Linked DNA regions of Calidifontibacter indicus. The protein of the gene in region 1 interacts with the protein of each later gene in a pairwise test. Links are inferred from orthologs where the notes say so. Each region holds a gene or a part of one and is shown in the gene's direction. Other genes may lie near its edges.

The links.
Region 2: the proteins of ligA (region 1) and leuS interact in binary tests that used the Escherichia coli proteins (3 or more experiments, as listed by UniProt). The link is inferred for Calidifontibacter indicus from one-to-one orthologs.

The regions. Positions count from the first base shown.
Region 1 is NZ_QTUA01000001.1:2,948,619-2,955,963, reverse strand. The notes cover bases 1,692-4,646. They hold ligA (NAD-dependent DNA ligase LigA), read left to right. Parts: upstream 1,692-2,036; coding sequence 2,037-4,256; downstream 4,257-4,646. Other genes in these bases: DFJ65_RS14010 (mycothiol transferase), read left to right, coding at 4,249-4,646; DFJ65_RS14020 (uroporphyrinogen decarboxylase/cobalamine-independent methonine synthase family protein), read left to right, coding at 1,692-2,030. In the rest of the region: DFJ65_RS14025 (septum formation family protein), read left to right, coding at 1-920; more of DFJ65_RS14020, read left to right, coding at 1,020-1,691; more of DFJ65_RS14010, read left to right, coding at 4,647-4,755; DFJ65_RS14005 (DUF3626 domain-containing protein), read left to right, coding at 4,765-5,673; DFJ65_RS14000 (NUDIX hydrolase), read left to right, coding at 5,683-6,126; DFJ65_RS13995 (hypothetical protein), read right to left, coding at 6,168-6,926; DFJ65_RS13990 (SDR family NAD(P)-dependent oxidoreductase), read left to right, coding at 7,002-7,345. UniProt on the Escherichia coli protein: DNA ligase that catalyzes the formation of phosphodiester linkages between 5'-phosphoryl and 3'-hydroxyl groups in double-stranded DNA using NAD as a coenzyme and as the energy source for the reaction.
Region 2 is NZ_QTUA01000001.1:2,718,599-2,726,415, reverse strand. Bases 2,465-5,891 are described here. They hold leuS (leucine--tRNA ligase), read left to right. Parts: upstream 2,465-2,790; coding sequence 2,791-5,691; downstream 5,692-5,891. Other genes in these bases: DFJ65_RS12930 (DegV family protein), read left to right, coding at 5,688-5,891; DFJ65_RS12940 (geranylgeranyl reductase family protein), read right to left, coding at 2,465-2,530. Also shown: holA (DNA polymerase III subunit delta), read left to right, coding at 1-752; rpsT (30S ribosomal protein S20), read left to right, coding at 952-1,215; more of DFJ65_RS12940, read right to left, coding at 1,292-2,464; more of DFJ65_RS12930, read left to right, coding at 5,892-6,572; DFJ65_RS17850 (ComEA family DNA-binding protein), read left to right, coding at 6,668-7,783; DFJ65_RS12920 (DNA internalization-related competence protein ComEC/Rec2), read left to right, coding at 7,790-7,817.

The DNA.
Region 1 (7,345 bases):
CGTTCGCTGCGTTCGCAGCTGTGGGGATGTCGGTCGTGCTGGCGGCCTGTGGGGGCAGCGACGGGCCGACCGTCGAAGCCGGTCAGCCGTCGACGACGCAGAGCTCCACGTCCACCAGCAGCAGCTCGAGCAGCGACACCACGTCGAGCTCCAGCTCGACCAGCAGCGAGACGTCGACCTCGTCGAGCACCAGCTCCACCACGACCACGACTGCGCCGGTCGACTTCGCGGTGGGCGACTGCCTGCGCAACAAGACCTACGAGAAGGTCGCCTGCACCGACAACCACGAGCTGGAGGTCAGCGCTGTGGTGCCCAACACGCAGTACACCGACGACCTGGTGAAGCGCACGGCGCTGCGCAATTACACCTGCCTCAGCGCCGCCGGCACCTACACCGGTGGTCCGGCGTACGGCACGTTGTGGCTGGGCGACGGCATCACGCCGTCGAAGGACCCGAAGTCGAACGAGCGCATCGCCTGCGTCGTGATGCTGTACAAGAACGACGACAGCGGCGTGCAGTCGATCAACTACTCGGCCAAGGACGCCATCAAGAAGGACGGCTTCGACAAGTACCAGTTCTGCACCAGCTCGCTGCCGAGCGGCGACTCGGTCAAGCTGACCCCCTGCAACGGCCCGCACGTCGCGGAGTCGACCGGCGGTTTCATGACCGGCAAGTTCGGTGACCCCTACCCGGGCCTCGCGAAGAACAACGCCGCGATGTACGCAAAGTGCAAGCCGATCAGCCAGAAGTACCTCGGCACCACCACCCGGACCGACATCATCCCGTCGCAGAACAGTTCGCCGGAGTCGGGCTGGAAGCGGGGCGTCCAGATCACGGCCTGCTTCGTGGAGACCAACGGCACGAAGGTCACCAAGTCGATGAAGGGCATCGGCAACAAGCCGCTCTCCTCGGTGCAGTGAGCACCTATCAGTGATCTGAACCGCAGGGATCCGAACGCCAGGGAACCGAACGGCAGTGGCCGGCCCGCACCGGGCCGGCCACTGCCGTAGTGTCTGGCCGTGACCCAACCGACCTTCAGCGCGATCGGCAGCATGCCGGGCACAGATGTGCGTGACACCGTCCGGATGGTGCGGGATCTTGTGGGGGACAAGGGAATACCGTTCCTGCCCGAGCTTCCTGCGCGTGGTCCGGGGGCAGACATGATCGGTCGCGCCGCGTCGCATCTGGTCGGTCTCGGGGTCGACCTGCAGCCTTCGGGGTGGCGGCTGGCCGACAGTTCGGGCCTCGACGCGCGCCGCGGTGCGGCCTACCTGCGACAGGACCTCGACGAGCTGGCGGAGGCGTTCGACGGCTGGAGCGGCCGGCTCAAGGTGCAGTGGTGCGGCCCGTGGACGTTGGCGGCCTCGCTCGCCCTACCGCGCGGAGAACGGGTGCTCACCGACCCGGGGGCCGCGCGCGATCTCGTGCAGTCGGTGGCCGAATCGGTGCGCGAACACCTGCAGCAGGTGGCCCGACTCGTGCCGGACGCCGAACTCGTCCTGCAATGGGATGAACCCTCGTTGCCGGCGGTGCTCGCCGGTGCGCTGCCCACGGCATCGGGCTTTGGACGTGTGCGCCCGGTCGAACAGGGCGTCGTCGTCGACGGTCTGGAGCACGTGCGAGACGCGGTGGCCGAACTGGTGGTGGCGCAGGTGCTGCACTGCTGCGCACCGAACGTGCCGGTGCCGCTGGTGCGGCGGGTCGACGGGCTCGACCTGGCGATCGACATCTCGTTGGTCAAACCCCGGCAATGGGACGGCATCGCCGAACTCGTCGAGTCGGGCCGCACGCTGTGGGCGGGCGCCCTCGCCACCGACGCGGGTGCGGTGCGGCCGGAGAAGGTCGTCGACCCGCTGCTGAGGTCGTGGCGCGAGATCGGGCTCACCGGGGCCGACCTGCACCGCGTGGTGCTGACCCCGGCCTGTGGCCTGGCGGCCGTCGCGCCGACGAGCGTGCCGGGCCACCTGCGCACGCTGGCGCAGGCCACCGAACTGCTCGGCGAAGCGAGCGAGAGCCTGTCGGCGGGCTGAGGCAGGATGGTCGTCGTGCAGAACGAGACGACCGACGTGCCCGAGCAGGCCCGCCACGAGTGGGCCGAACTGGTCGAGCAGATCAACGACCACCAGTTCGCCTACTACGTTCGCAACGCACCCACGGTCAGCGACGCCGACTACGACACCTTGCTGCGCCGACTCGAGGCGCTGGAGCAGGAGCACCCAACGCTGCGGGTGCCCGAGAGCCCGACCCAGCGGGTCGGTGGCACGTTCAGCACCGAGTTCGCCCCGGTCGACCACCTCGAGCGGATGCTGAGCCTCGACAATGTCTTCGACGAGACCGAACTGCGCGAGTGGCTCGCCCGCGCGCAGCGTGAGGCGGGCGGCGACATCCACTTCCTGTGCGAGCTGAAGATCGATGGGCTGGCGATCAACCTGCTCTACGAGGACGGCGCGCTGGTGCGCGCCGCGACGCGCGGTGATGGTTCGACGGGTGAGGACATCACCCTCAACGCGCGCACCATCGAGGGCATCCCGCATCGGCTGAATGCCACCGGCGATGTCGCGGTGCCGAAGGTCGTCGAGATCCGCGGCGAGGTGTTCCTGCCGGTCGAGGCGTTCGAGCAGCTGAACGCCGACTTGGTCGAGCAGGGCAAGCCGCCCTATGCCAACCCGCGCAACACGGCGTCCGGCTCGCTGCGCCAGAAAGACCCGCGGGTCACCGCGTCGCGCCCGCTGCGGATGTTGGTCCACGGCATCGGTCACCGCGAGGGCCTCACCATCGAGCGGCAGAGCCGGGCGTATGAGTTGCTGCGGGCGTGGGGCCTGCCGGTCACCGACACCGCGAAGGTGGTGTCGAGCCCCGACGAGGTGATCGCGTTCGTCGACTACTACGGCGACCACCGCCACGACGTCGAGCACGAACTCGACGGCATCGTGATCAAGATCGACGAGGTGCCCGCGCAGCGTGCCCTCGGCAACACCTCCCGCGCACCGCGCTGGGCGATCGCGTACAAGTACCCGCCGCAGGAGGTCAACACCAAGCTGCTCGACATCCGGGTCAACGTCGGCCGCACCGGCCGCGTCACCCCGTTCGGGGTGATGGAGCCGGTGAAGGTGGCCGGGTCGACCGTCGAGATGGCCACCCTGCACAACGCGTTCGAGGTGAAACGCAAGGGCGTGCTCATCGGCGACACGGTGGTGTTGCGCAAAGCGGGCGACGTCATCCCGGAGATCGTCGGGCCGGTCGCCGAGTTGCGTGACGGCACCGAGCGCGAGTTCGTGATGCCGACCGAATGCCCTTCCTGCGGAACGACATTGGCATACGAGAAGGAGGGCGACAAAGACATACGTTGCCCCAACTCGCGCGCCTGCCCGGCGCAGCTGAGGGAGCGGATGTTCTCGCTCGCGTCGCGGGGAGCGTTCGACATCGAGGCGATGGGTTGGGAGGCCGCGATCGCGCTCACCGACCCCGACTACGGCCGCCCCGACGACGCCGACCCCGAGGTCGACCCACCGCAGCAGCCGGTGCTCGCCAACGAGGCGGGGCTGTTCGACCTGGTGCCCGACGACCTCGCCGAGGTCATGGTGTGGCGCCGACGCAAGAAGGCCGGTGTCGAGCAGCCGCCCAAACGCGAGCCTTTCTTCTTCACCAAGGCCACCGCGGCCAAGCCGGCCGTTCCCCGGGCCACCACCGGCAAACTGATGGACGAGCTGGAGAAGGCCAAACAGCAGCCGCTGTGGCGGGTGCTGGTCGCCCTGTCGATCCGGCACGTCGGCCCGACGGCTGCGCGGGCGCTGGCCACCGAGTTCGGATCGCTCGAGGCGATCCGCGAGGCCGAGGTGGAGCAACTGTCCGCCACCGAGGGTGTCGGTCCGGTGATCGCCGAGGCCGTGCGCGCCTGGTTCGACGGCGACGGCAGCGACTGGCACCGCGAGATCGTCGAGCGGTGGGCGGCCGCGGGCGTGCGGGTGGCCGACGAACGTGACGAGTCGATCGAGCGTACCCTCGAGGGCCTGACCGTGGTGGTCACCGGGTCGCTCGAAGGATTCACCCGCGACGGCGCCAAGGAAGCGATCATCTCCCGCGGCGGCAAGGCGGCCGGGTCGGTCTCGAAGAAGACCGACTACGTCGTGATCGGGGCCAACGCCGGATCGAAGGCGGCCAAGGCCGAGGAACTCGGTGTGCCGATCCTCGACGAGGACGGTTTCAAACAGCTTCTGGAGAACGGTCCTGCGCAGACGGCTGATTTCGATGACTGACAACGCGATCGGCCTGCAGGACGTCCTGTGCCACATCGACCTCGCTCTCGACGGAATGTGCGCCACGCTCGAAGGACTCGGTGACGACTTGGTCAACGTCCGTCCCGACCTGCCCGGGGCCAACTCGCCGTACGTGCTCGTCCGGCACTGCTGCGGCGTGATGGAGCACTGGGGCGCAACGGAACTGGCCGGTCGCACGACCGGTCGCGACCGCGACGCCGAGTTCACGTCGTCCGGCACCGTCGCCGACCTGGTCGCCCTCGTGCGCTCGCAGCGCGCGCAACTGCACAGCGATCTGGCCGCCTTCGACGGTGAAGCCTCCGCGCTCAGAGCAGGGGAGCGCGACGGCTACACCGCACCCGAACGGGCTGCGGTGGCGACGAAGGGCGGCGTTCTGATGCACATCTACGAGGAGCTTGCCCAGCACCGCGGTCACCTCGACATCACCGCCGACCTCCTGCGCCGGATGCCCGCGACCGACTCGCCGACTTCTCTCTAGTCTGCATTCATGCAGAGTCAGTGGGCGCGCGACGCAGTCGCACATGTCGACCCTCGCTGTGCAGGGGAGCCCCTTGCGAGGCATCACCGCATCACCTTCAACTTTCACCCTGATCGCGGGTTCGGCGGAGTCGAGATCCTCGAAGCGATGCTCGCCGACGGCGAGTACCGCTCCCAGTTCGTCACAGGCACGTCCAACGGCGGATTGACCGCACACATCGGGGGCGACCGGTGGCGTTGGGAGCAGTCGCTGTTCGGCGGCGCCTACGACGAAGCACCGGCAGGAGAGCGTCCGAAGTACGGCGCGTTGAACCACCGGTATCGGACGCTCGGCGGTGCGCCACGATTCGGATCGGCCCATCTTCGGTTGAAGGAACACATGCTCGACCGGGCCACCTTCTGCTTCCCGGACTCTGCGCTGTCGCCCGCGAGGTTCGCCACCGCGCGCCGATTCGGACTCTGGGACGCCGTGACCCATCACGAGGAGTCGATGCAGACCGGCGACAACAACCAGGAAGTCCTGTACGACCCGCTGGACGGTTACGTCGAAGCCCAGGTGCACGGGCGAGTGCTGCTCGATCAGGATGTCGAGGCGCTCGTCCTCGACCCCTGCTTCCGAGCAACTCCCGTCGAAAGGCGGGCACAGGCCCTCGGCCTGCCGATCGAGTGGCACGAGGGCCAGGTGCTGCACACCGACGTCCTGCAACACCAGATCGACTATCGCGGCGGCGAGCCGGTCCGCATCGGCCTGCAGATCGCCGAGCGTGATCTGATCGACGCCCGCATCATCGGCGACGCCGTCAGCACGGGTCGCTTCGAGGTGCAGCCCATGAAGCAGTTGTGGCACCTGACCGCGCAGTGGGGTTCGCCGGCCGGGAGCGCCGACCAGATCCGCAGGCGTGTCGGCGACGTCTGGTAGACCGGCGCCATGCACTTCACCGAGTACGACACCCGGCTCGCCGCGTACGCCGCGGTCGTCGACGACAACGACCGGATCCTGCTGAGCTATTCGAACGGGGAAGGCCGGTTCACGCCGTCCTGGACGATGCCGGGCGGCGGGGTGGAGTTCGACGAGAACATCCCGTCGGCGATCGTGCGGGAGGTCTACGAGGAGACCGGGTTCGCGGTCGAGCTGGGGGAGTTGCTGCTGGTCGACACCTGGTTCCGCGAGGAGGGTGAGCGAGGGCGACCCTTCAAGGCCGTGCGCGTCGTGCACCACGCCCGCATCACCGGCGGCGGCCTCGGCACCGTCGAAGAGGGTGGCAGCACCGACGAAGCCCGGTGGTTCCCGATCGCCGACGTCGCGGGTTTGGAACGGACGGCGCTGGTCGACGTCGTGATCGCCGCGCTACGGGGCGGCCGGCCCGACTGAGACAGCCGCGCCGGCCACCCGCGAAGCATTGGCGCGCCGACTCAGGTGATCGTCACGTGACCGCGGCCGTCCTGTTGACGTGCGGCGACGATGCTGTCGCGACCGGCTTGGCGCTGACCGAGGATCACCGCGAGTTCGTCGGTGCCGACGATGGTCAGCGGCACGATGTCGACCGGACCGGCGGACGTCGTCACCTGCGCCGCGCGTCCGGCAACAGGCATCCCGATGAGCGCGCCCGCGGTGCCCCGCTCGGTGAGCAGCGCGGGTGGGATGTCGGTGCCCTCCAGCGGCAACTCCATCGACGCCACGCCGTACTGCCGCAGGTGGCCACTGATGCCCTGCATTGCGGCGACGTTCTGCGCGAAGTTCTCGATCGCGGCGAACATCCAGCTGCCCCGCAGCGCTTCGAAATCGGCGCCGACCAGCGCGGGCGACTCGATGTAGACCTCGCAGCCGAAGCCCGGGCCGGGGGAGTCGGCGGACGCGTCGGCGAGACCGTCGGACGCGATGATCACGGTGTTCGGGGTGCGCACCACGCGGTAGGCCTGGCGGGTGTTCGGCCAGGCCGGCGCACCCTGGAACATCGGGTTGATCAGGTAGGTGATGACGTCGGGGTCGACCGTGCCGAGCTGCGCCCAGTAGGCGTCGATCTCCCGATGACCGGCGGCCGGCTCACTGTCCCCTCGGCGCTCCTCACCGCCGCCGTGACCGGTGGTCGGCGGCGGAAACGACTGCGCCTCCTGCGCGTTCGTGGGCGCCGCGTCCTGCTGGTCCTTCTTCTTCCGGCCGAACAAACCCATGAAAATCCTCCTGATGTCCCTGCTGCGACCCCAGCCTAGGTCGGCCATGTCGGCGCACGGGCCTACGCTGCGGTGGTGATTTCTCCTGGCGATGACGAGGGCTCGGGCGCCGCTGGTTCCCCGGGGATCGAGCCGGACGACCTCGCCGCCGCCCTGCGCGTGCTCGAACAGTTGCCCGACCTGCCGGCGGGGCACCCCGACATCGAGACCGTCAAGCGTGCCTCGCAGCGCATGTTCAACCGGGTGCGCAAAGCCCGTCGGGCGGCGGCACGCCAGGAGCGGGAGGCACCGCTGCGGGCCGCCGACGACGAAGTGCTCGCCGCGACCGCGACCGGTTCGCCGATGCGTATCGACGACGAGACGAACGGCATCCTGTTGCAGGCGCACGATCCGGGAAGCGTTGCGGGACAACTGAATTT
Region 2 (7,817 bases), 230 kb from region 1 along the record:
ACCTCGACGAAGGTGGAGACGCGCTCGTCGACGAGGTGACCACCCTGGCCAAGAGCCCTATCGATCAAGCGGTTCTCGTCGTCATGCACAAGGGCGGCAACCGCGGTAAGCGCGCACTCGACGCGCTCAAGAAGGGCGGCGCGCGGGTCATCGACGCGCCCTCGATCAAGTCCGACCGCGACAAGGCGTCGTTCGTCACCAACGAGTTCCGTTCCGCGCGACGCAAGGTCAGCCCCGACGCCGTCCAGGCGCTGCTCGACGCCGTCGGCAAAGACCTCGGCGAACTCGCCGCCGCGTGCGCCCAGCTCGTCGCCGACACCACCGGCGTCGTCGACGTCGAGCAGGTCGACGAGTACTACGGCGGCAAGGTCGAAGCCACCGGCTTCCGGGTGGCCGATATGGCGGTCGCGGGCAATGCGGGGGAGGCGCTGCGGCTGTTGCGGCACGCGCTCGCGTCGGGCCTCGACCCGGTGCCGATCGTGGCGGTGCTCGCCGGGCAGTTGCGGCAGATCGCGAAGGTCGCCTCGGCAGGGCAAGGCTCGTCGGGGGCTGTCGCCCGTGACCTCGGCATGGCGCCCTGGCAGGTCGACCGCGCCCGCCGCTCGGCCCGCGGCTGGGACGGCGACCGACTCGGCCGCGCCATCCAGGCCGTCGCGGCCGCAGACTTCGACGTGAAGGGCGGCGGACGCGACCCCGTCTTCGCCGTCGAACGCGCCGTGCTCACCATCTGCAGAGAACGGCACGGCCGGTAACTCCGGGCTAGGCGGCGCGACGATTTGGGGGCCGTTGGTCGGGGAGTGTAGATTTACTCCTCGCGTGCGCGCTCTGGTCGTGCGCGCTCGCTGCAGTACCAACGCACCGAACTCGCCAGGGTCGTCCCCACGCCCCATCCGTTCCGGTGCGTCGTCGCCCTCTACGACAACATTCAGACCGAACCAAGGAAGTTACTTCGTGGCAAACATCAAGTCGCAGATGAAGCGGATCAAGACCAACGCGATCCGCACCGAGCGCAACAAGGCTTACAAGTCGGAGCTGCGCACCTGGATCCGCAAGACCCGCGAGGCCGTCGCCGCCGGTGACGCCGAGAAGGCGCAGGCAGCGCTGAAGACCGCTGGTCAGAAGCTGGACAAGGCCGTCTCCAAGGGCGTCATCCACAAGAACCAGGCTGCGAACAAGAAGTCGGCCCTGACCAAGCAGGTCAATGGCCTGAGCTGAACTTTTCAGCTTCGCTGACAAAGCCCCGCAACCGAAATCGGTTGCGGGGCTTGGTCATTGCCTCAAGTGGAGTGGGTCAGCTGAACGGCGGGCGGGAGTCGAGGCCGACCGAGCGGCGTCCGGCCCAGCGCCACACGCGGGCGGCGCGGTCGCGGTCGTCGTCGGTGACCAGGTTGCCCATCCAGCGCAGCGCGAGGGTCATCAGCAGGTCGGAGCGCATGCCGATCGGGCCGAGGGCGGTGAGCAGCTTGGGGTTGCTGAACAGGCCGGCCAGGCGGCGCGCCACCGAGAAGGCCTCGCCGTAGTGGTCGGTCAGCAGCGCAGGCCACGCCGTCTGCAGGTCGTCTCCGGCCAGCAGCATGTCGGCGACCAGACGTCCGGTCTCCAGCCCGTAGTCGATGCCCTCACCGTTGAGCGGGTTGATGCAGGCGGCGGCGTCGCCGATGAGCGCCCAGTTGGGGCCGGCGACGTTCGAGACGGCTCCGCCCATCGGCAGCAGCGCCGACGCACCCATCCGCAACTCACCGGATAGACCGAAGTCGTCCCGGATCGTGTCGGCGTAGACCTGCATCAGCGGTTTGATCGCGATGTCGGCCGGACGCTTGGCGGTGGCGAGCGTGCCCGCGCCGAGGTTCACCGAGCCGTCGCCGAGTGGGAACACCCAGCCGTAGCCGGACAGGATCTGACCTTCTTCGCCGCGCAGTTCGAGGTGGGAGGAGATCCACGGGTCGTTGCTCATCGTGGAGTCGATGTAGGAGCGGCCCGCCACCGCGTAGACGGTGTCGCGGTGCCACTCGCGGCCGAGCACCTTGCCCAACGGCGAACGCACACCGTCGGCGACGACGACCCGCTCGGCCTCGATCTCGAAGGTGCCCTCGGCGCCGCGGAAGGTGACGGCCCGCACCCGTCCGCCCTCGACCCGGGCGTCGACGGCGCGAGCGTCCTCGACGCCCACGGCGCCGGCCTTCAGCGCGTGGGTGCGCAGGTGGTCGTCGAGTTCGGTGCGGGGCACGGCCGAGCCCCAGTCGGGAAGTCCCTCGACCTGGGGCCAGCGCAACTCGAGGCGTTGGCCGAAGCCGTGGGCGCGCAGGCCCTGGTTGACGGTGTGTGCGCGCACCCAGTCGGTGAGGCCGAGCCGGTCGAGTTCGCCGATCGCGCGCGGGGTGAGGCCGTCGCCGCAGGTCTTGTCGCGGGGGAAGGTGGCGGCATCGGCGAGCACGACATCGAGGCCGTGGCGGGCCGCCCAGGTGGCGGCGGCCGAGCCGGCGGGGCCGGCTCCGACAACAAGAACATCGGTACGGGTCGGAGCGGGCATGGGGGCATTCTCTCAGGGCCTGAGCGGGGGACGAAATCCGCCGGGGGATCGCCGATCCGGTGGGCGGACAGGGCCGGTGACCGGCTGCGATATTCTGAACGACATGCATCGCCTGCTTCTGCTTCGAACGCCGCGCTGAACAGATCGGACCTCGGCGCGGCCGCCCCTAGCCCTGATCGGCGGGGGCTTCTTCATGACAGACGAACGGGCACGTCCGGTGCCGCGGCATACACCAGCAGACGACACGACGTGAGGGCACGATGACTGACACGACGAGCATGACCGGCGCGACCGGAAACTCGGACACCCCGAAGCACCGCTACACCGCCGCACTGGCCGGTGAGATCGAGCGCCGTTGGCAGGACAACTGGCAGGAGCAGGGCACTTTCCACGCCCCGAACCCCAGCGGTCCGTGGTCCGGCGACGACGCGGCAACCGTGCAGGCCATGGAGAAGTTCTTCCTGCAGGACATGTTCCCGTACCCCTCGGGCGCCGGCCTGCACGTCGGTCACCCGCTGGGTTTCATCGCCACCGACGTCATCGCCCGCTACCAGCGCATGACCGGCAAGAACGTGCTGTACACGATGGGCTTCGACGCCTTCGGTCTGCCGGCCGAGCAGTACGCGGTGCGCACCGGGCAGCACCCCCGCAAGACGACCGAGGAGAACATCACCACCTACCGTCGTCAGCTGCGCCAGTTGGGTCTGTCGCACGACGACCGCCGTTCGTTCGCGACGATCGACCCCGACTACTACAAGTGGACCCAGTGGATCTTCCTGCAGATTTACAACGCCTGGTACGACGACGCCGCCGGTAAGGCCCGTCCGATCAGCGAACTGGTCGACGCGTTCGCCGCCGGTGAGGTCGCAACGGCCGACGGGCGTGCGTGGGCCGAGCTGACCGATGCGCAGCAGCGCGCCGAGATCGACGGCCGCCGGCTGGCCTACAAGTCGGCGTCGCCGGTCAACTGGGCGCCCGGCCTGGGCACCGTGGTGGCCAACGAGGAGGTCACCAACGAGGGGCTGACCGAGGTCGGCGACTTCCCGGTCTTCAAGCGCAACCTGCCGCAGTGGATGATGCGCATCACCGCCTACGCCGACCGGCTGATCGACGACCTCGACCGCCTGGACTGGCCGGAGTCGATCAAGGCGATGCAGCGCAACTGGATCGGTCGGTCGACCGGTGCCGCGGTGGAGTTCCCCGTGGAGCGCACCGGTCAGCTGATCGAGGTGTTCACGACCCGACCCGACACCGTCTTCGGTGCGACCTTCATGGTGTTGGCTCCCGAGCACCCGCTGGTCGACGAGTTGGTGCCGGACGCGTGGCCGGAAGGCACCAAGCCGGTCTGGACCGGTGGGGCGGCCACCCCGGCGGACGCCGTCGCCGCCTACCGGCTGGAGGCGTCGCGCAAGAGCGACGTCGAGCGGCAGGCCGACGAGAAGTCCAAGACCGGTGTCTTCACCGGTGGTTTTGCACGAAACCCGTTGACCGGCACCGCGATTCCGGTCTTCATCGCCGACTACGTGCTGATGGGCTACGGCACCGGCGCGATCATGGCCGTGCCCGGCCAGGACGCTCGTGACTGGGACTACGCCAAGGCGTTCGAGCTGCCGATCATCCGCACGGTGCAGCCGTCCGAGGGCCACGACATGGACACCCCGTTCACCGGTGACGGTCCGGCGATCAACTCCTCGAACGACGCGATCTCGTTGGACGGCATGGGAGTTGCCGACGCGAAGGCCGCGATGATCGCCCACCTGGAGGAGCACGGCATCGGCCGCGGCACCATCAATTACAAGCTGCGCGACTGGCTGTTCAGCCGGCAGCGCTACTGGGGCGAGCCGTTTCCGATCGTCTACGACGCCGACGGTGTCGCCCACGCGCTGCCCGAGTCGATGCTGCCGGTCGAGCTGCCGGAGGTGGCCAACTACTCGCCGAAGACCTACGAGCCCGATGACGCCGACTCGATGCCGGAGTCGCCGCTCGACCGCGCCACCGACTGGGTCGAGGTCGAGCTGGATCTGGGTGACGGTCCGAAGACCTACCGCCGCGAGACCAACGTCATGCCGCAGTGGGCCGGATCCTGTTGGTACGAAATGCGATACACCGACCCCGACAACCACGACCGGTTCGTCGACCCGGGGTGCGAGCAGTACTGGATGGGTCCGGGACGTGGCGCCGGCGCCGGTGTCGCGAACGACCCGGGCGGCATCGACCTCTACGTCGGTGGCGTCGAGCACGCCGTGCTGCACCTGCTGTACGCGCGCTTCTGGCACAAGGTGCTGTTCGATCTGGGGCAGGTCAGCAGCGAGGAGCCGTTCCGTCGCCTGTTCAACCAGGGTTACGTGCAGGCCTACGCCTTCCGCGACCACCGCGGTCAACCGGTGCCGGCCGCCGAGGTCGTCGAGCACGTCGACGGCGACACGACCACGTACACCTGGGAGGGCCAGAGGGTCACCCGGGAGTACGGGAAGATGGGCAAGTCGCTGAAGAACGTCGTCACGCCCGACGAGATGTGCGACCAGTACGGCGCCGACACCTTCCGCGTCTACGAGATGTCGATGGGTCCGCTGGACCAGTCCCGCCCGTGGGAGACCCGAGCGGTGGTCGGCTCGCAGCGGTTCCTGCAGCGCCTGTGGCGCAACGTGATCGACGAGGAGACCGGCGACCTGCGCGTCACCGACGACGCGCCTGACGCCGACACGGCAAAGCTGTTGGCCAAGACCGTCGACGGCGTGCGCCGCGACTTCGAGCACTTCGGGTTCAACACCGCGGTCGCGAAGCTGATCGAGCTGAACAACGCTGTCACCCGGTTGGCCGCCCCGCCGCGCGCGGTGGTGGAGCCGTTGGTGCAGATGGTCGCGCCGCTGGCGCCGCACATCGCCGAAGAGCTGTGGCACCGCCTGGGGCACGAGCAGACCGTCACCTTCGAGGCCTTCCCGGACGCCGACCCGGCGCTGGTGGTCGACGACAAGGTGACCTGTGTGGTGCAGGTGCTGGGCAAGGTGCGCGACCGGCTGGAGGTGGCCGCCGACATCAGCGACGCCGACCTGGAGGCCGCCGCGTTGGCCAGCGAGCGGGTGCAGTCGGCGATCGGCGACAAGCAAGTTCGCAAGGTGATCGTGCGCGCTCCCAAGCTGGTCAACATCGTCGCCGGATGACCGTCGCCGTCGTCACCGACTCTTCGGCCTGCCTGCCGCCCGGACGGGTGGTGCGCGGGCGGGTGTTCGTCGTGCCGTTGCACGTCGCCATCGACGGCACGTCGTACGACGAGGGTGTCGACGTGACCCCCACGCAGGTCGCGGCGGCGTTGCGTGACCACCGTCAGGTGACGACGTCCCGCCCGTCGCCCGGCGCGTTCCTGCAGGCCTACGAGGATCTCCTCGAACGCGGCATCGACGAGATCGTGTCGGTGCACCTGTCGGCCAAGTCGTCGGCGACGGTCAGTTCGGCCGAGATCGCCGGCCAGAGCTGCGCGGCGAACGTGCGCGTCGTCGACAGCGGATCGATGGGCATGGCGATGGGGTTCGCGGTGCTGGCGGCCGCGAACGCGGCCCAGGAAGGCGCGAGCGCGGACGAGGTCGAGCAGATCGCCCGTGCGGTCGCCGACCGTTCGCGCAGCTTCCTCTATGTCGACACCCTCGAGCATCTGCGCCGCGGCGGCCGGATCGGGCGCGCGTCGTCGGTGCTGGGTTCGGCGCTGGCGATCAAACCGCTGCTGACGATCCAGGACGGCGCGATCGAACTGCTGGAGAAGGTGCGCACGTCGGGCAAGGCGCTGACTCGACTGCAGGCGCTCGCGGTCCAGGCCGCCGCCGAGATCGGCGACGAACCCGACACCGACGGCGTCGACATCGCGGTGCAGCACCTCGATGCCCAGCAGCGGGCCGAGGTGCTCGCCGAGCAGCTCGCCGCCGACGTGCCCAACGCGCGCCAGATCGTGCTCGTCGAACTCGGCGCGGCGCTGGGTGCGCACGTGGGGCCGGGCATGCTCGCCGTCGCCGTCGCGCCGCGTCTTGCCCGGGGCACGGCACGCGGCTGACGGTCCAGGCCACAGCGTCCGGTTCGTCGGACGGTTGTCCACAGGCGGCGCCGAGCACCGCCCACGCAGCGGTTGCCGCACCTACCGTGCGGGTCATGTCACGTCAGCAGCCACCCGACCGGCTCGCCGCCATCCTCGCCGAACTCGACGAGGGCCGGCGTACGCCCTGGCTGCCCGACGAGGACGAACTCATCGACCGGCGACCGGTCTTCGGTTTGCGCAGGCGGCGCCGCACGCCGCAGGAGGGCGGTCTCGCGGCTCTCGGGTTCGACGACCTCGAGGACGACCGCGAGCGTGACTCCATCGATGACCAGCACGCCGGCTACGACGATCCCGACGACGACCCGGACGTCGACGTGCCCTGGCCCGAGCAGGAGCCGCACACTCGTGCCGAGCGCCGGTCGCGCGGGCACACGTCGCCGGCGCCGATCCGTCCACACACCCCGTTGTTCCGAACACCCTTGCCCGACACCGATATCGAGACCCGTCCCGGCCGCTCCGCACTGCTGGGTGCCTTGGTCGTGCTCGTGGTGGTGGCGATCATCTTCGGTTTCCGGGTGTGGTCGGCTCGCCAACAGGCGACCCCCACTCCGCTCGCCGTGCCGAGCACGGCTGCCGCGAAGCCGGGCGGTTCGACCGCCGCCGCCGGCTCCGCCTCACCGAACGCCTCCCCGAACGTCTCCCCGAACGCGGCCACCGGGCTGGCCCGTGGCGCCCAGGCCACCGCCACCCAGCCGACAGGTTTCGTGCTGGTGCACGTCGTGGGTCAGGTGCGCCGTCCGGGGGTTGTGCGTCTGCCCGCCGGGTCGCGGGTCGACGACGCGATCAAGGCTGCCGGGGGAGCGACGCCGGCTGCCGACCTGTCGGCGGTCAACCTCGCCCGACCCCTCGGCGACGGCGAACAGGTGCACGTGCCGAAACCGGGCGAGACGCCGTCGGTCGCGCCGGCGCCCGCAACAACGGGCGGCGCAACAACGGGTGGTGGCGGCAGCGGCGGGTCGGGAGGCCGAGACACCGCGGGGCCGGTCAACCTCAACACTGCCTCCGAGGCCGATCTCGACGGGCTGCCCGGCGTCGGGCCGGTGCTCGCAGCCCGCATCCTGCAATGGCGCACCACCAACGGCCGCTTCAGCACGGTCGACGACCTCGGCGAGGTCGCTGGCATCGGCGACAAGCTGCTCGAACAGCTGCGGCCGCTGGTCACCGTCTGAGCGCCGATGACGCCGCTGCGGGAGCGCGCGAACC